One region of the Paenibacillus sp. FSL F4-0125 genome, then DNA from elsewhere that is predicted to be linked to it. Evidence: a T-box and tRNA genes for the amino acid it is inferred to sense, from the RefSeq annotation. Region 1 holds a T-box; the other holds one or more tRNA genes.

Region 1 (10,474 bases):
GAAGAATGCCGTAGCTCCAACGGATGTTGAGTCTACCAAGGCGCTGGACGAGGTTATAGAACTGCTTCAGAGCTGTTCAGGAAGACTAGTGGAGGTATCTTCCTTCGCAGACTGTCTGGGCGCTCAGAATCAAATGGACAAGGGTGCAGTAAGACTGGCGGCCCGAGTGACAAGCATGCGTGCTGGATTCGAAGGCATCAGTTCACAATTCAGTAATGTGCTTCGTCAGACTACGGACAAGGTATGGGCAGAATGGATGGCTCGTCCGGAGATTGCTCCTTTAACGTTCGTGCTGAGCGAGAGCCGTGATTTGGCCCGTGAAAAGATGAGCCCAGAGCTGGAAAGCTTAGCGCTGGAACTAGCTGTTGACGGATATCATGGATGGAGCGGGCACTATGATACGATTGTAAGCTCGATTAAAATCCCGTTTGAGGATGAAGAAGGAACCAAGCTACTCTCCGCAGGTCAAGCTTTTAATAAGCTGGATGATCCAGATCCGAAAGTACGTCAATCCATGTTCCGCAAATGGGAAGAAGCATGGACCGAAGCAGCAGATAACTGTGCGGATACCTTGAATCACTTAGCAGGCTTCCGTCTGAAGCTTTATAAAGGAAGAGGTTGGGAAGATATTCTGAAAGATCCGCTGAGCATCAATCGTATGTCACAAGATACTTTGAATGCGATGTGGGACGTGATTACGAATAGCAAGCCTGCACTTGTGGGCTATCTTCAGCGTAAAGCAAAGCTGCTTGGGCTGGATGCTCTCTCGTGGGTGGATGTCGAAGCACCTGTGGGCAAATCTTCAGGTAAAATCCCATATGATCAGGCTGCTAAAGATATCGTTACCCAGTTCCGCAAATTTAGTCCGAAGATGGCCGAGTTTGCAGAGCGTGCTTTTGATAACAACTGGATCGAGGTTGAGGATCGTCCGGGGAAACGTCCTGGAGGTTTCTGTACATCCTTCCCAGAGAGCAAGGAATCACGGATATTCATGACCTATAGCGGCACAACCTCCAATGTTTCAACCTTAGCGCATGAGCTGGGACATGCTTATCATTCTTATTTGCTGGATGATCAACCTGTATTTAATCAGAACTACGCTATGAACGTTGCAGAGACTGCTTCAACCTTCGCAGAGGTCATTGTGTCTGACGCTCAGGTTAAAGCGGCTAGCAATGCTGAAGAGAAGCTGGCGCTGCTTGAAACGAAGATTCAGAACAGCGTTGCTTTCTTTATGAACATTCACGCTCGGTTCTTGTTCGAGACTCGTTTCTATGAGAAACGTAAGGAAGGCCTTGTAAATGCTGAAGAGCTGTCTGAATTGATGGTGGAAGCACAGAAGGAAGCTTTCTGTGGGGTGCTTTCAGAATACCATCCTCATTTCTGGGCTTCTAAACTGCATTTTTATATCACGGATGTGCCGTTCTATAACTTTCCTTACACCGTAGGTTACATGTTCAGCACAGGCTTGTATCGACTGGCCCTGCAAGAAGGAGCTTCCTTTGCGGATAAATACGATAGCTTGCTGCAAGATACTGGTGTGATGACTTTAGAGAATCTGGTACTTAAGCATCTGAGTGTGGATCTGACGAAGCCGGACTTCTGGCAAGGTGCTACAGATCTGATTGTAGCTGACATTAATGAGTTCTTGGAAATGACGGAGCACTTAGTTTGAAAAAGTCTAAACTAAGACATATTTTACGGTAGAAAAAACAACAGAATTTCAGTATGAATACGCAAAAGCCCCTGATGCAGGGGCTTTTTTTAAAGGCAAAATGTCGAAAAAACACGTTTTATAAAAACTAATATACAATAATTCTATGGATTTCGCGCATCTATAGGGATAATAACCCAATTTTGCCGAATAATGTTGTTTACCTTTTATTAGTAACCTATAATGAGTCTTAAGCCTTATATAAGGCGAAACTAGAAAAATCACTCAGCTAGCTCGCAAAACAGAGAAAACGCTTACAAAAACAGTTTTGTACGAAGTGAATTCGGATAAAACAAAGTCTCACAAAACTTTTAGGAGGAAAAGTATGCTTAAGACAGAACAGCTTTCATTAGCAAGACAGATGGACATGGTATTTAAGGAGCTTCAGGAAGAATTATCAGGATTAACTTCTGGTACGGTATTTGTGCAAATACGAAATAACATGATCGGCAAATTCGGTATACGGCATAATCCTCTTTCTGGGCGGAGTGGGGGGTTCACTGATGTGAAAGAAGGGATGACAGATGGACAGCAAGCTTCTTTTCGACTAATGGCGCTGGAAAGCCTGAAGTACAAGCGTCGTTGGACACATGGTGAGATTTCTTATGAATTTGCCATTAGACAGGGTATGGTGATTGTAGATGCTACGCTGGAGTCCAATTACAATATGGCCAACTTGATGATTCGGTCTCCTCGTAATGCCTACGCTGAAAGTTCCGAACAATTTTTTGGTTAAGCGTTATTTACATAAACTTTATAGTTCATATTAAGAAAAAAATTTATATGCTTGCGTAATAAATTCTTCTTCTACTTCTCGCAAAAAATGGAAACCGACACTAAAAGGACGGTAAAACCGTTTTTTCTTGTGAAAATCAAAAACCCTCCCACAGCTTCAGAAAGAAGTGTGAGAGGGCTCAAAAGCTACTCGGTTTTAGGCTTTTTTAATATGCCCTAGCCGGATAAAACACTTAAGATAACGTTGTTACTGACGACCGGACAGTTGTTGTTCTGCCAGTTGCACTAGACGTTTAGTGATGTAACCGCCCAGAGAACCAGTTTCGCGAGAAGTGTAGTTCCCGTAATAACCGTCAGCTGGGATCGTTACTCCAAGCTCCTGTGCTGCTTCATATTTCAACTGTTGCAATGCCGCAGTTGCTTGAGGAACGACCAGGTTATTGGAACGGCTGCTACGACCTTGACCTGCTTGACCCATGTGTGTCACCTCCTTCGCCCGTTGTGAAGATAGTATGAGCGCTAAGAGGTTAATTCATGCATCCCTTCGAAAGGTTTTAAGGATGGTAATTATTAGTGAAATAAAAGTGAGGATAGGATAGAAATTCTTTGTTGCTAGGTATCATACAAAAAAAATCGGTCTTTCCTTACGTAATAGCAAGGGAAGACCGATATAATGTATATCTGCTTTAAATCTCAGGATAAATCATTTCCAACAAGGTGGTCAGATTCTGACTCTGTCCGGGTTCTATCGTTAAGAGGCCTGTGAAGGAAGCGTCATCGGATACATTCGGTGCATTTGCGAGCCATGTATAGGGTTCAATGCACAGAAATTGATCTGCTGGTCCTTTGGTATATAGCACCCAGTGACGGAATAGATTCTCGTCAGCAGTATAACGGAGGCCATAACCATCATCGCGTAATAATAGGGCTTCTACAGGCTGTTTTTCTCCAATGCGAAGAGCAGTATCAAAATTAGTTCCCTGCATGTTCATTCCGGTGTTCAAGGCTTCCAGATCACCAAGTGGAATTAGATTGCCGCTAGGGAGCAATTCATCGTTCAGTTCATAAATACTATTTACTGGGAGCTTAAGATTCCAGCGCTCAGGTTCTCCATCAATCATAAACCAGGTGTGATAACCGATCCCAAAAGGAATTCGATGATCTCCGAGATTTGTAACCTTTAAAGTTTGGGTAAATCGGGCTTCCTGAAGCCTAAATGTCATTTCGAATTTAAGTGGGATAGGGAATTGTTCCATCCAATGTGGATCATCTTCCGTTCGGAATTCAGTAGTGACCGCGCAACCATCTTCATCTTCTTCAATATCGCTGACACACCAGGCCTGAGTTCGGTGTAGACCATGAATATGATTGTCATTAGCGGTATTCTGGTCAAATTGATAACTTGTACCGTCGAACTGAAATTGGCCCTTACGAATTCTTCCGGGTGGAATTAATAGCGGCATGCCAAAATGGTAAGGTTTTTGCATAAAGAAAGCTTGATCGCTTTCATCAGGCCGCCGTAGAATTTCCCGTTGTTTCTTTACATCAAACAATGAAATCACGTTATTTCCTAGTCGCGGCAAAAGCGTGACTTCCAGTTCACGGCTGTGCAAAATATAAGTATCATAACCGCCCCACTGCCCTTTGGTCACCTGTTTCATGAGATATGCTCCTTTATCGTAACTGTAATCGAATAGAACATGGATAACCTTATCATAACAGATTTATACCGTAGTGGTTAAGTGATTTGACAACTTCTCTTTATGGTTCTATGATGAAGGCATTAATTCATGATGATAATGTGATGACGGGGATAAGTAGGCAGGTATTGTACCTTCAGAAAGCCGGTGGTTGATGCGAACCGGTAGGACACTCCTGATGAATGGACCCCTGAGCGCCGAGCTTGAACGGGAGCTAGATGCCCTAGTAGACCGGCCGGATCTTCTCCGTTAACGGAAGACGAAGGCTGTTTTCTTCTTGTCTTAACAAGATTAAGCAGCGAATAAGGGTGGCACCACGGTCTCACGTCCCTTGCGGATGAGGCTTTTTTTGCGTTCTCGGAAACTTAGAAATTACATCAAACGGAGGTCTCTATTATGAAAAAAGTAATGTCAGGCATTCAACCGAGCGGTTCACTTACACTGGGGAACTATATAGGAGCACTGAAAAATTTTGTGAAGCTGCAAGATGATCATCAATGTTTCTTTATGGTTGTCGATATGCATGCGATCACTGTAGCTCAAGATCCAGCGGCGCTACGTGAGCAATCAGAGTCTGTAGCGGCTCTATTTATTGCAGCAGGAATTGATCCTGCACGTTCTAATGTTTATATGCAGTCGCATGTGCCGCAGCACGCTGAACTAGGCTGGATTATGACGACACTTACAGCGATGGGCGAGCTGGAGCGTATGACCCAGTTTAAAGATAAATCATCAGGTAAGGATTCTGTCGGCGCTGGTCTTTTCGTCTATCCTTCCCTGATGGCAGCAGATATTCTAGTTTATAATGCGGATCTTGTGCCGGTAGGAGAAGATCAGAAGCAGCATTTGGAGTTGACTCGTGATTTAGCTGGGCGCTTCAATAATCGTTTTGGTGAATTCTTTACCATTCCTGAGCCATACATCCCAGAGGTTGGCGCACGTATTATGTCTCTAGATGATGGCACCAAAAAAATGAGCAAGAGCAATCCAAACGCTGGAAGCTATATTGCTCTGTTAGATTCAGCGGACGTAATTCGTAAAAAAATCAGCCGTGCAACGACTGATTCTGGACGTGAAGTGATCTTTGATCCGGCTAATAAGCCAGAAATCAGTAATTTGATGAGTATTTATTCTGAGTGTTCTGGAATGACACTTCAGCAAATTGCCGATCGTTATGAAGGACAAATGTATGGCGGCTTTAAGAAGGATCTTGCTGAAGTGGTTGTATCCACGCTTGAGCCTTTACAACAAAGATATAATGAAATTCGTAGCTCGGGTGCGATCACAGATATTCTTGCTGAAGGAGCTGGTCGCGCACGTATTGTTGCAACAGAGACGCTGAATGGAGTTAAAGAGCGGATGGGATTTCTGCCAGCTCGTTAATCTAATCAGCGCTTAGGCTTTCCTGAATTATAATAAGTATAGGTTTCACGCTATACTGTATCCTTATAATTCTCGCATAAACGCTACCGTCCCTATAAGGACGCCGAAGTCGTTTTAGCTTGTTTGCGTCTGATCTTGGCTTTGAGGATAAATCCCCAGCCAATATTCATAACACAGAGAAACCCGAGCAGAAGTGCCAACCAAAAGCTATAACTGATCGCGATTGAAGCGGCTGTAAGAATAAGAATAGAAGAACAAGCGAACCAAAGTGAAAGTCCTTTACCCATTAGGAGAGCCTTCCTTTCTATGTCTACTAAAATGAATCCCGGAGTATGATAACCATACTCCGGGATTTTTTGTGATTATAGAATAGATCTCTGCGTAAGTCTACAGTTTCATCGTAAAGAACCGGGATCAATGGAAAATCGTTTGTCAAGCTTCTCGCTGCTAAGCCAACCTACATACGTATTTAAAGGTCGATATTGATTGTCCATCACTAATACAGCCACAAATGGGTATTGTTTGCGGTGTAAATAACGCACGTCCCCCCAGCGCACCATATATCCTGAAGGAAGTTCCTCCACTTCAGCTACTGCATAAGAAGTGAAGTATAGAAAAGACTGAATATCAGGGTGCGACTTGGATATCTCCACAGCGGGATGATTGGAGCAAACAGCATGTTTGAACCATTCCAGCCGGTTATTCACTAACTGCCCAACATTATAGCTGCCATCTTGTTTTACTTTTACTACGTTCCAGCGCTTTAGTGAAATTGTAGGGATTACAATATAACGTTCGCCGACATTATGATGTAAATCCTTAAGCTTGATATTACGCGTAAGGCGAGCGTGAACGACGGTTCTCCAAATATAATAAAGAATAGTACAGGCATAAAGCGTAATAAATAAAGGTTGCGGTGGAACGATACCGGTAATCCAGAGAAGGATGGCAGCGATATGGCTACCAAATATAAACGGATCAAAAATGTGGATGATGTTCCAGGCAATCCATTTCTCCGTGAATGGACGTGCAGCCTGAGTGCCATAGGTATTAAATAGATCAGAAAATACGTGAACACCTACACCAATGAAGCTCCAGAGCGCAATATGGCTAAGGGCTTGTAAATCAGTAAAGCCGAATAAGGGCCCTAACACGAAGGAAATCAGGGCGGGCCATAGAATTAGAAAGGGTAGGGAATGTGTGATTCCTCGGTGGTTTCGAATATACAATGCATTGTCCTTCAGTCGCAGCGCAGTATCAGCATCAGGAGCCTGAGAGGCGAGAACCGTTGCCAGCATAACAGCTCCGGCCAGTTTCGGATCAGAAGCAACGATGGGATCAACGAAGGAAAGCCCAGCTAAGCCTAGGCCCATAACTAAATGTGTAGCAGTATCCATTGGTCAGTTCTCCTTTGTTGTTCGGAAGTTCTCTATTAATAATTACCCAAATACAGCTCAGGTTATTAAGGGGATTGCAATAAATATAAAATAAATATTGTCACGTAATTGTCGAATTCATGAACTTACTGCCCCATGACTGTCAAAGTCTTCACGGGTTTGTTATGATAAAGTTAACAGCGAAGTTTTAAATGCTTCGGCTAGAACGTTAGATGTTCGTTTAGAAGGAGGATCATTAGGTGTGGACAATCATATAACATTTCAAGCTTCTTCCGACTCAGCAGCTATGTCTGCAAAATCTCCACCGGAAGGTGCTGGCTGGCGTGATTTCATTACCGTAACAAAACCCGGTATTATCCGATCTAACCTCATTGCGGCCTTTGCGGGATATTGGCTTGCCTCAGGTTGGGATGTTAATTACGGCAGGTTAGTGCTAACTCTGCTAGGAACAATGCTGGTTATGGCTTCGGCCTGTGTTTTTAATAACTATTTCGACCGTGACCTGGACATGAAAATGGAAAGAACCCGTGAAAGGGGGCTTCCTACAGGACGACTGAAACCAAACATTGTATTATTATACGCCATTGGGCTTGGTATTGCAGGTTTGATCGTACTGTTTGCTTTTTCGGGTATGCTTGCCGGTCTGTTTGGAATTGTTGGCATGTTCGTTTACGTTGTAGTATACACGCTTTGGTTGAAGCGGACATCAACATGGAGCACCTCAGTAGGTGCAATTTCTGGGGCGATGCCTCCGGTAATTGGTTATGTTGCGGTTACAGGAAGCGTTGATCTAGGCGCTTGGTTGATTTTTGCCATGTTGTTTTTATGGCAGCCTCCTCACTTCTGGGCTTTGGGTATAAGACGTAAAGAAGAATATAGAGCGGCAGGATTTCCATTGCTACCTGTAGTTAAAGGAACGCGGCGTACGAAATTTCAGATGATTCCTTATGTAGCCCTTTTGCTGCCTATTCCAGTGTTAATGTACGCCTACAATTACGCAGGTATATTTTATCTAATCATTTCAACAGCGTTGTCCTTGGCTTGGTTAGTATTGACCTTGATGGGCTTTAAGGCTAAAGATGATGAAGTCTGGGCGAAGAAGAACTTCCTCTTCTCCATTAACTACCTGACAGTTAGTTTGATCGTACTTGTATTAAATACGATTCACGGTTAAGAAGAGGGAGGGTATACGTGTCCGTGCAGACCTTTAAGCGTTATAAATGGACTTGGCTTCTGCTATTACTTGCTTTGATTATGGCTGGTTATCTGGCAGTTAACTCTTTGAATTTAGGAAAAGAAAAACTGCCAGTAATCGGAGAAGTACAGGACTTTTCTCTTGAAAATGTGAATGGAGACCAGATTACTCTGGCTGATACACAAGGTAAAGCACGGTTGGTATACTTCTTTTTTACTCAGTGTCCGGATGTATGTCCTATAACTACGTTTTTGTTATCTCAGACACAGAAGATTTTGGTTGAGGATGGCAGCTTTGGTAAAGATACGGAGTTTGTCTCTATCTCCTTTGATCCGAAGAATGATACTCGGGAAGCTATTAAGACGTTTGCGGACCGTTTTCAGGCCAATTATGATGGATGGTATTTTTTGCGGGGAGATCAGGAAGAAGTTCGTAAGCTGGCGACTGATTCTTTTAAAGTACTAATCGCGGGGAATTCCAAAGAAAATTTCGTACATGCCAACCGTATAGCGTTAGTTGACCGAGACAATCGTCTTCGTGCATTGTATGACGCAGGTGATACGGAGACCGTAACCCCTGAATTTCTTGCGGTTCAGCTGAAGGAATTGGCTCGGGAATAGAACATAAACATTAAAAACGCCTTCTTCGAATCCCTCGTTATTGAGCGGATAACGAAAAAGGCGTTTTTTTAAATAAAATATAAGAAAATATAAGTTTCACGCTATATAGTATACTTATATTTCTCGCATAAATGCTTATTTTCTTTATAAGGACAATAAGCATTTATGCTTGTTTTTGCTTAAAAAGGAAGGGGTTCAGGATAGACGATGAAATCTTCCAATCCAGCTTTTTCAAGCTGAGTGATATTGTATTCATCGGGCGTACCCTCCACCCCAGCATATCCGCGACGAGTATAGATGTGACCGGCATCGGGGAAAGCATCACGGAGAACACTGCGTATTTTTTTGCCAGAAGAGTCGTTATCCAGATAAAGGTACACTTCTCCATCCCCTACTTGTTGCCGAAGGGACTCTAATTTAAGTGTATTTAATGTGCCAAAGGTACATAGGATTTCTACTTCCGGTACCAGCACACGCCGTAATCTGCTACGATCGTTTTTGCCTTCGACAATAATCGTAATGGACATTAACTGAAAATCACCTCCGGAAATGGGCCCCAAGCTTCAGACTCATTATAGTTTACCGAAGGATCGTCATTTTTAACAATCGTTTCTGCAGGAAAGTCTTCATTCCCCGGGAAATGTCGTAAAAACAAAGAATCATGCGGCTCGCCCGTTCCATTTGGAAGTGAGGCCAGATAGTTTTCCTGTATTGTTAGGCGGAAGCAGAAGCAGCGCGACCATTAGCAATAGAAAGGCTATGAAGTAAGGAGAAACGAATCCCCTTAGCTGTCCGGCGGCTACGGGTCCAGCGAATGCACCAAGTGACATGGCAATCGACTGCAACGAGAAGGTCCGACCCATTCGACCAGGGCCGCCTAGACTAATAAAAAGTGATGCCATTGCAGGGAACAACACTCCTTTAGCCGCACCAAGCATAAAGAGAATAGCGGCAGTCGGGATGGTGTGGAATGAAGCGAGTGCAAAGAAGCAGATGGCCATTCCCAATAATGCCGCTGCAATTCTTCCTCCCGGAGAAAGACGGTTCAGGAAGAGCATGCTGAGCGTTACCAAAGCACCTAAACTAAGGAGTGACAGTAGGATGCCTGTGGAAAGAATGCTGTTACTGCCTGTTTGAGACAGTGGGAGCTCGAAAAAGAGCACGCCTTGTGAACAGGAAACGAAAAAAGGTAACAGGTAATAACGTTTGGATACGAGATCATCATCTTTCGAAGGAATAGAAGGTTTAGCAGGGATTTTTGGTGACTGAGCTGTGCTTAGCGGGCTTAATGTACGTCTTGAAGGCGCAGGTACACTGAAAAAAGCCATGACTCCTGTTGCGATAAGCAGCCATCCAAGTGTGGTGAAGGTGCCAGAATAGCCGGCTTTTGCTACAATAAAAGCTCCCGCTGCAGGGGATACAACTGAAGCTAAAGTATGAACGATACCATGTCCGGACATATATTTACCTTGCTCTGTGGCATCCGATGACAATGAAGCCAGCAGTGTCATACATGCTGGAGAGAGGAAGGCGAGGACGAATCCACTCGCTGCTCTTAGCATTAGCAGATGCCATGGAAGCTGCACATGAGCCTGCAGCAGTAAAATAGCTCCCGCAGCGACAAGGCTGAAGACGATGTAGCGGCGGGAGCCGTTGCGATCGACGAGTACGCCTGCAAGCAGATTGCCGGGAAGGTGGGTCAATGAGTACATGCCCATCATCCAGCCAAT
Region 2 (10,474 bases), 140 kb from region 1:
CCCTGGCTTGAAACCCCTCTTAAGCTCCCTGTAAGAGCCTCAATGAGCTGTGTCTGCCCGTTTCCTTCTACACCAGCAATCCCGACGATCTGTCCTCCGCGTACCGCAAAATTAATATCTGATAGCAACGCTTTGCCGTGTGCATCATTTACACCTAGACCTTGCACAGTGAGCACCGCCTCACCAATAGACAGAATCTCCTTGTCATATTTCAACACGACGTCTCTACCCACCATGAGTCGGGAAATTTCTTGCTCCGTGACATCCTTCGTTTGGAAGACACCTTCACTACGTCCACTACGCATAATCGTAATTCTGTCGCAGATCGCTTTCACTTCTTTCAACTTGTGTGAAATAAACACAATCGTATGTCCCTGCTCTCTTAACTGCTTAAGCTCACGGAACAATTCTTCTGTTTCCTGTGGGGTTAACACCGCGGTCGGCTCATCCAGAACTAGGATTTTCGCACCACGCAGCAGCGCCTTCAGGATCTCAACCTTTTGCTTCATTCCAACCGTAAGATCCTCCACTTTTGCTTTTGGATCCACTGCCAGATTGTATTTTTTCGCAGTCTCTTCGGTCATGCGCACGGCTTCAGCATAATTGATGCCGACTCCCTTACGGGGCTCCATGCCCAGCACCATGTTCTCTGCTACCGTAAAAGAAGGAACCAGCATAAAATGCTGATGAACCATACCGATCCCTCTATCAATGGCATCCTGAGCCGATTGCAGCTTCACTTTTTCGCCCTTGATATAGATCTCACCTTCACTAGGCTCTTCCATGCCGAACATGATCTTCATTAAAGTTGATTTACCCGCGCCGTTCTCGCCCGCAATCGCGTGAATTTCTCCCTCACGTAAAGAAAAATGCACGTCTTTATTTGCAACGACGCCATTGGGATACACCTTCGTAATTCCCCGCATTTCCAACAGAGCTTTGTTCATCGGTCTCAACGCCTTTCCACTTGGAGGTCTGCAAAAATATACAGCTGGAATTCTTCTAATAGAAGAATCTCCAACTGTAGGTTTATCACTTTATAGCTATACTTAAGGCTTAACTGCGTTACGAATGGCTTCTACTTCTGAGGTTTCCATTCCCATCGCGTTATCTACTGTAATTTCTTTATTGATCAGCTTTTGCTTCACTTCTTCAACTTTAGCCTGAAGATCGGCTGGGAAGACATTTTTATATATCTCATTCTCTGCAATGCCTACACCATCATCTACGAAGCTCAATACATCACGTTTACCCATTTCAAGCGTGCCCTCTTGTAATTTCTTCACGGCACCTAGAATAGCACTATCAATCTTTTTAATAGAAGAAGTAACGATCAAGTTTGCTTTTTCGCTATCTGTTTCATTAAGTAACATCGCCTGATCAGAGTCTACGCCAATAGCGTATTTCTTCTTCTCTTTAGCTGCATCAAAGATCCCAAGACCTGTACCCCCAGCTACGTTAAAAATAACATCCACACCGGAGTTATATTGAATCAGTGAAAGCTCCTTACCTTTAGCCGGGTTAACAAAATCACCAGCATACGATACAGCTACCTTCACATCAGGATCAACATATTGAGCGCCCTCAATGTAGCCAACCAAGAAAGCGTTAATCCCTGGAATATCCATACCGCCTACAAATCCGATCACATTCTCAGGATTAGCATTAGGCATATCTGATTGTGTAGCTAGCGCCGCTACAGCACCTGCCAGAAAAGAGACTTCATTAGTCGCATAAGACATGTTGTACATGTTCTCTGGTGCTTCATCTATATCGGTATCATAGTTAATGAATTTTTTGTCTGGATATAATTCAGCCGTTGCATTAAACATCTCTGTAATTTCCGATCCGCCAGAAATAATAACATCCCAATCCTCAGCGGCGATATCGTTAAACGTAGGCTCCCATTTCGTTTTATCGACACCCATTTCTACAACCTTTGTTTCTGCACCCAGTTCATCCTTAACCTTTTGCAAACCGCTATTCGCAGAGTCAAAGAAAGATTTATCTCCAAGCGTTCCTGGAATCAGAAGTACAACTTTGAGTTTATCTCCTGAACTTGTTTCTCCACCTTCAGCCGCATTAGAACCTGCATTCGCAGAAGATCCATTACTCGACGTATTATTTCCACAGGCTGTGACCATTACCATTACTACTAGCAGCAACAAAGAAAGAACTTTCTTTTTCATTTTTCTATTCCACCCCTATATATAGTTGGTTAGTAATTTGAGAGGTTCTCCATCTTAGTCTGTTGTATATTTCACGATTTAGATGGAAACTCTCATTTTTCATGTAACATTGTCAAAATTTTAATGATTTTAACGAATACACTCAAAAATAGAGAGAAAATTATAATTTTTACGAATTATCCGACTAATTTCCGAACGAGATGGCCAGTCAGGTTGCTAATTTTCGGATTTGTTGATACGATCATAACAAATATTAATGAAAATAATTATATGATTTCGGTCATATTTTTGTACGATTCGGCTAAAACATAATTATTGGAGGATCATCATGGATCGTGTTCTATATATTGTAAATGCAGCGCATGAGGTCAATACCTATATTCCACCACACCAGCATGAATGCTATGAACTAGTCTATTATTTAAACGGTTTAGGAACTACGAATGTGGGTTCGCGAAGTTATCATTTTCGTTCTTCTTCATTCGCACTAATACCACCCAATCATAAACATGACGAGAATCATCGCGAAGATGCTACTATACTATTTGTAGGCTTCCATTCAAATCACCCAAATATGGAGAATTTGCAAGGCGTATATGAAGATGATAAAGACCATACTGTTCTACAGATCTTACTTAGAATGAAAGCAGAGTTTACGCGCAAACAAGATGGATTCTCTGAACTATTGAACCTTCAAATGAGCGAAATCACTGTTCATCTGATACGGCTTCTTAGCGCCTCTGGGTTTCAATCGCCAACGGAAGACAGAGTCCAATATGTTCTAAACTATATGAATGAGCATTACCGCCATAAGCTATCGGTCGCAACACTCTCTGAGATGTCTGGATACAGCTATGATCGTTTCCGCCATTTATTTAAAGAGCGATTCGGTTCTTCACCTCTTCGCTATCTACTATTGAAACGTCTGGATTATGCAAAGTCTCTCTTGCAACATACCCAAATGCATATCTCAGAAGTATCCGCTGCTGCTGGGTTTGTCAATGATGCTCAATTCTGCAATATGTTTAAACGTGAAGTTGGTCTCACGCCGCGGACATTCCGACTAAGCAGTCAATAAAATTACAATTCAATTCACTCCGCTTCACATAAAAAAGCCGTTGAATTAGAAGTGTCTCTAATACAACGGCTTAAGAATAAAAGTTCATAGACAAAGAAAAAAGGTTTGTAAAGTTGCTTATACAAGCGACTTTACAAACCTTTTTGATATACCGGCGAGAGGACTCGAACCTCCACGGTTTCCCTCTCGATTTTGAGTCGAGCGCGTCTGCCATTCCGCCACGCCGGCACATATGAAATTAATGGAGGCGCCACCCAGATTTGAACTGGGGATAAAGCTTTTGCAGAGCTTTGCCTTACCACTTGGCTATGGCGCCATATGAAAACATTGGAGCGGACGACGGGAATCGAACCCGCGACCCTCGCCTTGGCAAGGCGATGCTCTACCGCTGAGCCACGTCCGCATAAAATGGCTGGGGATATAGGATTTGAACCTATGCATGACGGAGTCAAAGTCCGTTGCCTTACCGCTTGGCTAATCCCCAATAACATTTTAAAGTAAAATGGGGCGACTGATGGGTCTCGAACCCACGAATGCCGGAACCACAATCCGGTGCGTTAACCCCTTCGCCACAGTCGCCATATTAAACTCAATTTGTTGCTGTTCTTCTTAAAGTAAATGGGGCGACCGATGGGACTTGAACCCACGAATGCCGGATCCACAAACCGGTGCGTTAACCCCTTCGCCACGACCGCCATATTAAACTTTAGAGAAAGACTCTGGATAAAGATTGGCAGGGGCAGCAGGAATTGAACCCACACCAACGGTTTTGGAGACCGTTGTTCTACCTTTAAACTATGCCCCTAAAAAAATGGTGGGGGATGATGGATTCGAACCACCGAACACGTACGTGAGCAGATTTACAGTCTGATGCGTTTGGCCACTTCGCTAATCCCCCAAAGATGGTGCCGGCGAGAGGACTTGAACCCCCAACCTACTGATTACAAGTCAGTTGCTCTACCAATTGAGCTACACCGGCATATTAAGTTGTATACTATATGGTGGCTCGAGACGGATTCGAACCGCCGACACGAGGATTTTCAGTCCTCTGCTCTACCGACTGAGCTATCGAGCCAAGAAAATGGCGGAACCGACGAGATTCGAACTCGCGATCTCCTGCGTGACAGGCAGGCATGTTAGGCCAACTACACCACGGTTCCAAAAGATATAATTACTTGATGAAAATTGGTTGCGGGGGCAGGATTTGAACCTGCGGCCTTCGGGTTATGAGCCCGACGAGCTACCGGGCTGCTCCACCCCGCGTCGTTCTTAAATAAATATGGTGGAGGCTGAGGGGATCGAACCCCCGACCCTCTGCTTGTAAGGCAGACGCTCTCCCAGCTGAGCTAAGCCTCCGTAAACAACAATTGTTATTGTACCAAAGTCCACTATGTAAAATCAAGTGAAAATTTGGTGACCCGTATGGGATTCGAACCCATGTTACCTCCGTGAAAGGGAGGTGTCTTAACCCCTTGACCAACGGGCCATACTAAGTAAAATTTGTGGCGGAGAGAGAGGGATTCGAACCCTCGAGACGCTTGTGGCGCCTACACGATTTCCAATCGTGCTCCTTCGGCCAAACTCGGACACCTCTCCATATGGCTCCCCGAACAGGACTCGAACCTGTGACAACTCGATTAACAGTCGAGTGCTCTACCAACTGAGCTATCAGGGAATATTCATACCAGGCTTAATCGCCTGAAAACTGAATCCGAATTGAATTTGCGTTCTAAGTATAGGATAAGCCCTCGACCGATTAGTATTGGTCAGCTCCATGCATTACTGCACTTCCACCTCCAACCTATCTACCTCGTCGTCTTCAAGGGGTCTTACTAATTGGGAAATCTCATCTTGAGGGGGGCTTCACGCTTAGATGCTTTCAGCGCTTATCCCGTCCGTACGTAGCTACCCAGCCATGCTCCTGGCGGAACAACTGGTGCACCAGCGGTACGTCCATCCCGGTCCTCTCGTACTAAGGACAGCTCCTCTCAAATTTCCTGCGCCCACGACAGATAGGGACCGAACTGTCTCACGACGTTCTGAACCCAGCTCGCGTACCGCTTTAATGGGCGAACAGCCCAACCCTTGGGACCTACTTCAGCCCCAGGATGCGATGAGCCGACATCGAGGTGCCAAACCTCCCCGTCGATGTGGACTCTTGGGGGAGATAAGCCTGTTATCCCCAGGGTAGCTTTTATCCGTTGAGCGATGGCCCTTCCATGCGGTACCACCGGATCACTAAGTCCGACTTTCGTCCCTGCTCGACTTGTAGGTCTCGCAGTCAAGCTCCCTTATGCCTTTGCACTCTTCGAATGATTTCCAACCATTCTGAGGGAACCTTGGAACGCCTCCGTTACTCTTTAGGAGGCGACCGCCCCAGTCAAACTGCCCGCCTGACACGGTCCCCGTACCCGATTAGGGCACTAGGTTAGAACCTAGATACGATCAGGGTGGTATCCCAACGGCGCCTCCACCGAAGCTTGCGCTCCGATTTCTACGGCTCCCACCTATCCTGTACAGATCGTACCCAAATTCAATATCAAGCTGCAGTAAAGCTCCATGGGGTCTTTCCGTCTTGTCGCGGGTAACCTGCATCTTCACAGGTATTAAAATTTCACCGGATCTCTCGTTGAGACAGCGCCCAAGTCGTTACGCCATTCGTGCGGGTCAGAATTTACCTGACAAGGAATTTCGCTACCTTAGGACCGTTATAGTTACGGCCGCCGTTTACTGGGGCTTCGGTTCATAGCTTCGGGTTACCCCTAACCACTCCCCTTAACCTTCCAGCACCGGGCAGGCGTCAGCCCGTATACTTCGCCTTGCGGCTTCGCACAGACCTGTGTTTTTGCTAAACAGTCGCTTGGGCCTTTTCACTGCGGCCCCCTCGTGCTATTCACACTACCGGGGCACCCCTTCTCCCGAAGTTACGGGGTCATTTTGCCGAGTTCCTTAACGAGAGTTCTTCCGCGCGCCTTAGAATTCTCTTCTCGCCTACCTGTGTCGGTTTGCGGTACGGGCACCTTCTCCTGGCTAGAGGCTTTTCTTGGCAGTGTGAGATCATGACCTTCGCTACTATAATTTTCGCTCCCCATCACAGCCCAGCCTTAACGATGTGCGGATTTGCCTACACATCAGCCTCACTGCTTAGACGGACATATCCATCAGTCCGCGTCACTACCCTCCTGCGTCACCCCATCGCTCATAGCGGATTACGGTGGTACAGTAATTTCAAACTGTTGTCCTTCGACTACGCCTTTCGGCCTCGCCTTAGGTCCCGACTTACCCTGAGCGGACGAGCCTTCCTCAGGAAACCTTGGGCTTTCGGCGGATCAGATTCTCACTGATCTTTTCGTTACTCATACCGGCATTCTCACTTGTATGCTGTCCAGCGCTCCTTACGGTACACCTTCAACCCACATACAACGCTCCCCTACCCCAGATACATACGTATCTAGCCATAGCTTCGGTGGTGTGTTTAGCCCCGTTACATTTTCGGCGCAGAGTCACTCGACCAGTGAGCTATTACGCACTCTTTCAATGGTGGCTGCTTCTAAGCCAACATCCTGGTTGTCTGTGCAACTCCACATCCTTTCCCACTTAACACACACTTGGGGACCTTAGCTGATGGTCTGGGCTGTTTCCCTTTTGACAATGGATCTTAGCACTCACTGTCTGACTCCCGGCAATAAGTATATGGCATTCGGAGTTTGACTGAGCTTGGTAATCCTTGCGGACCCCGCACCCAATCAGTGCTCTACCTCCACTACTCTTATACCGAGGCTAGCCCTAAAGCTATTTCGGGGAGAACCAGCTATCTCCGAGTTCGATTGGAATTTCTCCGCTACCCCCACCTCATCCCCGCACTTTTCAACGTGCGTGGGTTCGGGCCTCCAGTGCGTGTTACCGCACCTTCACCCTGGACAGGGGTAGATCACACGGTTTCGGGTCTACGTCCACATACTCAATCGCCCTATTCAGACTCGCTTTCGCTGCGGCTCCGTCTTCTCGACTTAACCTTGCATGTTAAACGTAACTCGCCGGTTCATTCTACAAAAGGCACGCCATCACCCATAAATAGGGCTCTGACTTTTTGTAAGCACACGGTTTCAGGTTCTATTTCACTCCCCTTCCGGGGTGCTTTTCACCTTTCCCTCACGGTACTGTTTCACTATCGGTCGCCAGGTAGTATTTAGCCTTAGCAGATGGTCCTGCTGGATTCATACGGGGTTTCACGTGCCCCGCACTACTCGGGATCCGTCTCGGAGAGAACACAGTTTAGGTTACAGGGCTTTTACCTCTATCGCGGGCCTTTCCAGACCTCTTCGCCTACCATATTCCTTTGTAACTCCATGTGAGACGTCCCACAACCCCTAAGAGCAAGCTCTTAGGTTTAGGCTGTTCCGCGTTCGCTCGCCGCTACTGACGGAATCACTATTGTTTTCTCTTCCTCAGGGTACTTAGATGTTTCAGTTCCCCTGGTCTGCCTCTACATACCCTATGTATTCAGGTATGAGTAACTGCGAATTACCACAGCTGGGTTTCCCCATTCGGACACCCCCGGATCAAAGCTTGCTTACAGCTCCCCGAGGCAGTTTCGTTGTTCGCCACGTCCTTCGTCGGCTCCTGGCGCCTAGGCATCCTCCGTGTGCTCTTATTAGCTTAACCTTGATTTTTCCGCAGGAAAATATCATACGATATCTCTCTTGGAATCATCTCACTAATAACATTTACTTGTTTGCACAAGTTGCTAAAAGATGTTCTAAAACGCAAATTCGTTTCGGTATCCAGTTTTCAAGGATCAAGTCTTACTTGAGAGCTTAAACTCTCAAAACTGAGCAACGAGTGAGTAACAGGCCTAAACCTGAGATTGTGGAAGTTAAACTTCCGATTTGAATGTCTTCACTTCCGAAGACGATTCTCCATAGAAAGGAGGTGATCCAGCCGCACCTTCCGATACGGCTACCTTGTTACGACTTCACCCCAATCATCTACCCCACCTTCGGCGGCTGGCTCCCTTGCGGGTTACCCCACCGACTTCGGGTGTTGTAAACTCTCGTGGTGTGACGGGCGGTGTGTACAAGACCCGGGAACGTATTCACCGCGGCATGCTGATCCGCGATTACTAGCAATTCCGACTTCATGCAGGCGAGTTGCAGCCTGCAATCCGAACTGAGACCGGCTTTGATGGGATTGGCTCCACCTCGCGGCTTCGCTTCCCGTTGTACCGGCCATTGTAGTACGTGTGTAGCCCAGGTCATAAGGGGCATGATGATTTGACGTCATCCCCACCTTCCTCCGGTTTGTCACCGGCAGTCACTCTAGAGTGCCCAACATTACTTGCTGGCAACTAAAGTTAAGGGTTGCGCTCGTTGCGGGACTTAACCCAACATCTCACGACACGAGCTGACGACAACCATGCACCACCTGTCTCCTCTGTCCCGAAGGCCGCTGCTATCTCTAGCAGATTCAGAGGGATGTCAAGACCTGGTAAGGTTCTTCGCGTTGCTTCGAATTAAACCACATACTCCACTGCTTGTGCGGGTCCCCGTCAATTCCTTTGAGTTTCAGTCTTGCGACCGTACTCCCCAGGCGGAGTGCTTACTGTGTTAACTTCGGCACCAAGGGTATCGAAACCCCTAACACCTAGCACTCATCGTTTACGGCGTGGACTACCAGGGTATCTAATCCTGTTTGCTCCCCACGCTTTCGCGCCTCAGCGTCAGTTACAGCCCAGAAAGTCGCCTTCGCCACTGGTGTTCCTCCACATATCTACGCATTTCACCGCTACACGTGGAATTCCACTTTCCTCTTCTGTACTCAAGTCACCCAGTTTCCAGTGCGACCTTAGGTTGAGCCCAAGGTTTAAACACCAGACTTAAATGACCGCCTGCGCGCGCTTTACGCCCAATAATTCCGGACAACGCTTGCCCCCTACGTATTACCGCGGCTGCTGGCACGTAGTTAGCCGGGGCTTTCTTCTCAGGTACCGTCACTCCGGTAGCAGTTACTCTACCGGACGTTCTTCCCTGGCAACAGAGCTTTACGATCCGAAAACCTTCATCACTCACGCGGCGTTGCTCCGTCAGACTTTCGTCCATTGCGGAAGATTCCCTACTGCTGCCTCCCGTAGGAGTCTGGGCCGTGTCTCAGTCCCAGTGTGGCCGTTCACCCTCTCAGGTCGGCTACGCATCGTCGCCTTGGTGGGCCGTTACCCCACCAACTAGCTAATGCGCCGCAGGCCCATCCCTCAGTGACAGATTGCTCCGTCTTTCATTCTTCCTTCAGGAGAAAAAAGAAATTATCCGGTATTAGCTACCGTTTCCGGTAGTTATCCCAGTCTAAGGGGCAGGTTGCCTACGTGTTACTCACCCGTCCGCCGCTAAGTTATTTTGAAAGCAAGCTTTCAAAATAACTCCGCTCGACTTGCATGTATTAGGCACGCCGCCAGCGTTCGTCCTGAGCCAGGATCAAACTCTCCAATTAGTATTGAAAAGAGCGATATGCTCATTTTGAAACATCTGACGAGAAAATTAATTCTCACGATGAAATCCCAAAAGCGTAAAATACGCTGTGAAACTCATCAGTTTTGGATTTCACTTTCGTGATTTCCTACTCACTCGTTGTTCAGTTTTCAAAGATCAAGTTCTTCATTTCGTCGTTGTTGTTGTTCAGCAGCGACCTTTATAATATATCACAGCGTCCTCGTTTTAGTCAACCTTTTTTTTAATTTCTTTTTTTCGGTTGTCTTTCGAATGTTTTCGAAAGCACATCTCTGTGTCAGAGGGACGAGTTATAATTTAACACATGAACAAGGAATGAGTCAACCATAAATTTATTAGAATAAATATGAGCCCATCCTAATAGTGAGCAAACAAAAAAGAGAGTGCTTAGCCTCTCCCTATCCCTACTTACTTTTTATCTATAGATTACCGTGAAACCCTGCATCTAGTTCTTCTCTATAAGGTATATCGGATCGCATGACCCTCTCCCCCGTATCCAGCAGTCCATAAAGTAATCTCACGGATTAACGAACGAGAAACAAGCTTTCGTAATACCAATGGCAACTCAGCCTCTAATTGACATAGTCCAGAATGCTGAAGCAATTCTTTTATGCTCCACGCTTCCTTGCGGCTATTCAAAATATTAAAGAGCAACGCACAACAATCCGTCATTTTGGACATAATTCCAAATTCACATGCTAGAAGAA

What was found. A T-box is a leader RNA that pairs with one kind of tRNA and senses whether it is charged. The one in region 1 lies ahead of trpS (tryptophan--tRNA ligase), so its partner is inferred to be a tRNA-Trp.
Region 2: it has a tRNA-Trp gene. The T-box ahead of trpS (tryptophan--tRNA ligase) is inferred to sense a tRNA for this amino acid. The anticodon was not compared.

Annotation. Positions count from the first base shown of each region.
Region 1 covers NZ_JBBOZJ010000001.1:5,604,151-5,614,624, reverse strand. Annotated here, with positions in the region: gene NST74_RS24915 (M3 family oligoendopeptidase) at 1-1,675, shown strand, start outside; gene NST74_RS24910 (O-methyltransferase) at 2,040-2,450, shown strand; gene NST74_RS24905 (alpha/beta-type small acid-soluble spore protein) at 2,697-2,927, opposite strand; gene NST74_RS24900 (aldose 1-epimerase) at 3,136-4,110, opposite strand; T-box leader at 4,245-4,484, shown strand; gene trpS (tryptophan--tRNA ligase) at 4,546-5,532, shown strand; gene NST74_RS24890 (hypothetical protein) at 5,625-5,819, opposite strand; gene NST74_RS24885 (metal-dependent hydrolase) at 5,928-6,929, opposite strand; gene cyoE (heme o synthase) at 7,171-8,103, shown strand; gene NST74_RS24875 (SCO family protein) at 8,121-8,744, shown strand; gene NST74_RS24870 (DNA primase) at 8,924-9,271, opposite strand; gene NST74_RS24865 (MFS transporter) at 9,404-10,474, opposite strand, start outside.
Region 2 covers NZ_JBBOZJ010000001.1:5,740,059-5,750,532, forward strand. Annotated here, with positions in the region: gene NST74_RS25430 (ABC transporter ATP-binding protein) at 1-947, opposite strand, end outside; gene NST74_RS25435 (BMP family ABC transporter substrate-binding protein) at 1,050-2,189, opposite strand; gene NST74_RS25440 (AraC family transcriptional regulator) at 2,518-3,267, shown strand; tRNA gene NST74_RS25445 (tRNA-Leu) at 3,417-3,495, opposite strand; tRNA gene NST74_RS25450 (tRNA-Cys) at 3,510-3,583, opposite strand; tRNA gene NST74_RS25455 (tRNA-Gly) at 3,596-3,670, opposite strand; tRNA gene NST74_RS25460 (tRNA-Gln) at 3,677-3,751, opposite strand; tRNA gene NST74_RS25465 (tRNA-His) at 3,771-3,846, opposite strand; tRNA gene NST74_RS25470 (tRNA-His) at 3,887-3,962, opposite strand; tRNA gene NST74_RS25475 (tRNA-Trp) at 3,999-4,072, opposite strand; tRNA gene NST74_RS25480 (tRNA-Tyr) at 4,080-4,165, opposite strand; tRNA gene NST74_RS25485 (tRNA-Thr) at 4,171-4,246, opposite strand; tRNA gene NST74_RS25490 (tRNA-Phe) at 4,267-4,342, opposite strand; tRNA gene NST74_RS25495 (tRNA-Asp) at 4,350-4,427, opposite strand; tRNA gene NST74_RS25500 (tRNA-Met) at 4,454-4,530, opposite strand; tRNA gene NST74_RS25505 (tRNA-Val) at 4,548-4,623, opposite strand; tRNA gene NST74_RS25510 (tRNA-Glu) at 4,679-4,753, opposite strand; tRNA gene NST74_RS25515 (tRNA-Ser) at 4,771-4,863, opposite strand; tRNA gene NST74_RS25520 (tRNA-Asn) at 4,867-4,942, opposite strand; rRNA gene NST74_RS25525 (23S ribosomal RNA) at 5,004-7,932, opposite strand; rRNA gene NST74_RS25530 (16S ribosomal RNA) at 8,193-9,750, opposite strand; gene NST74_RS25535 (nucleotidyltransferase-like protein) at 10,224-10,474, opposite strand, start outside.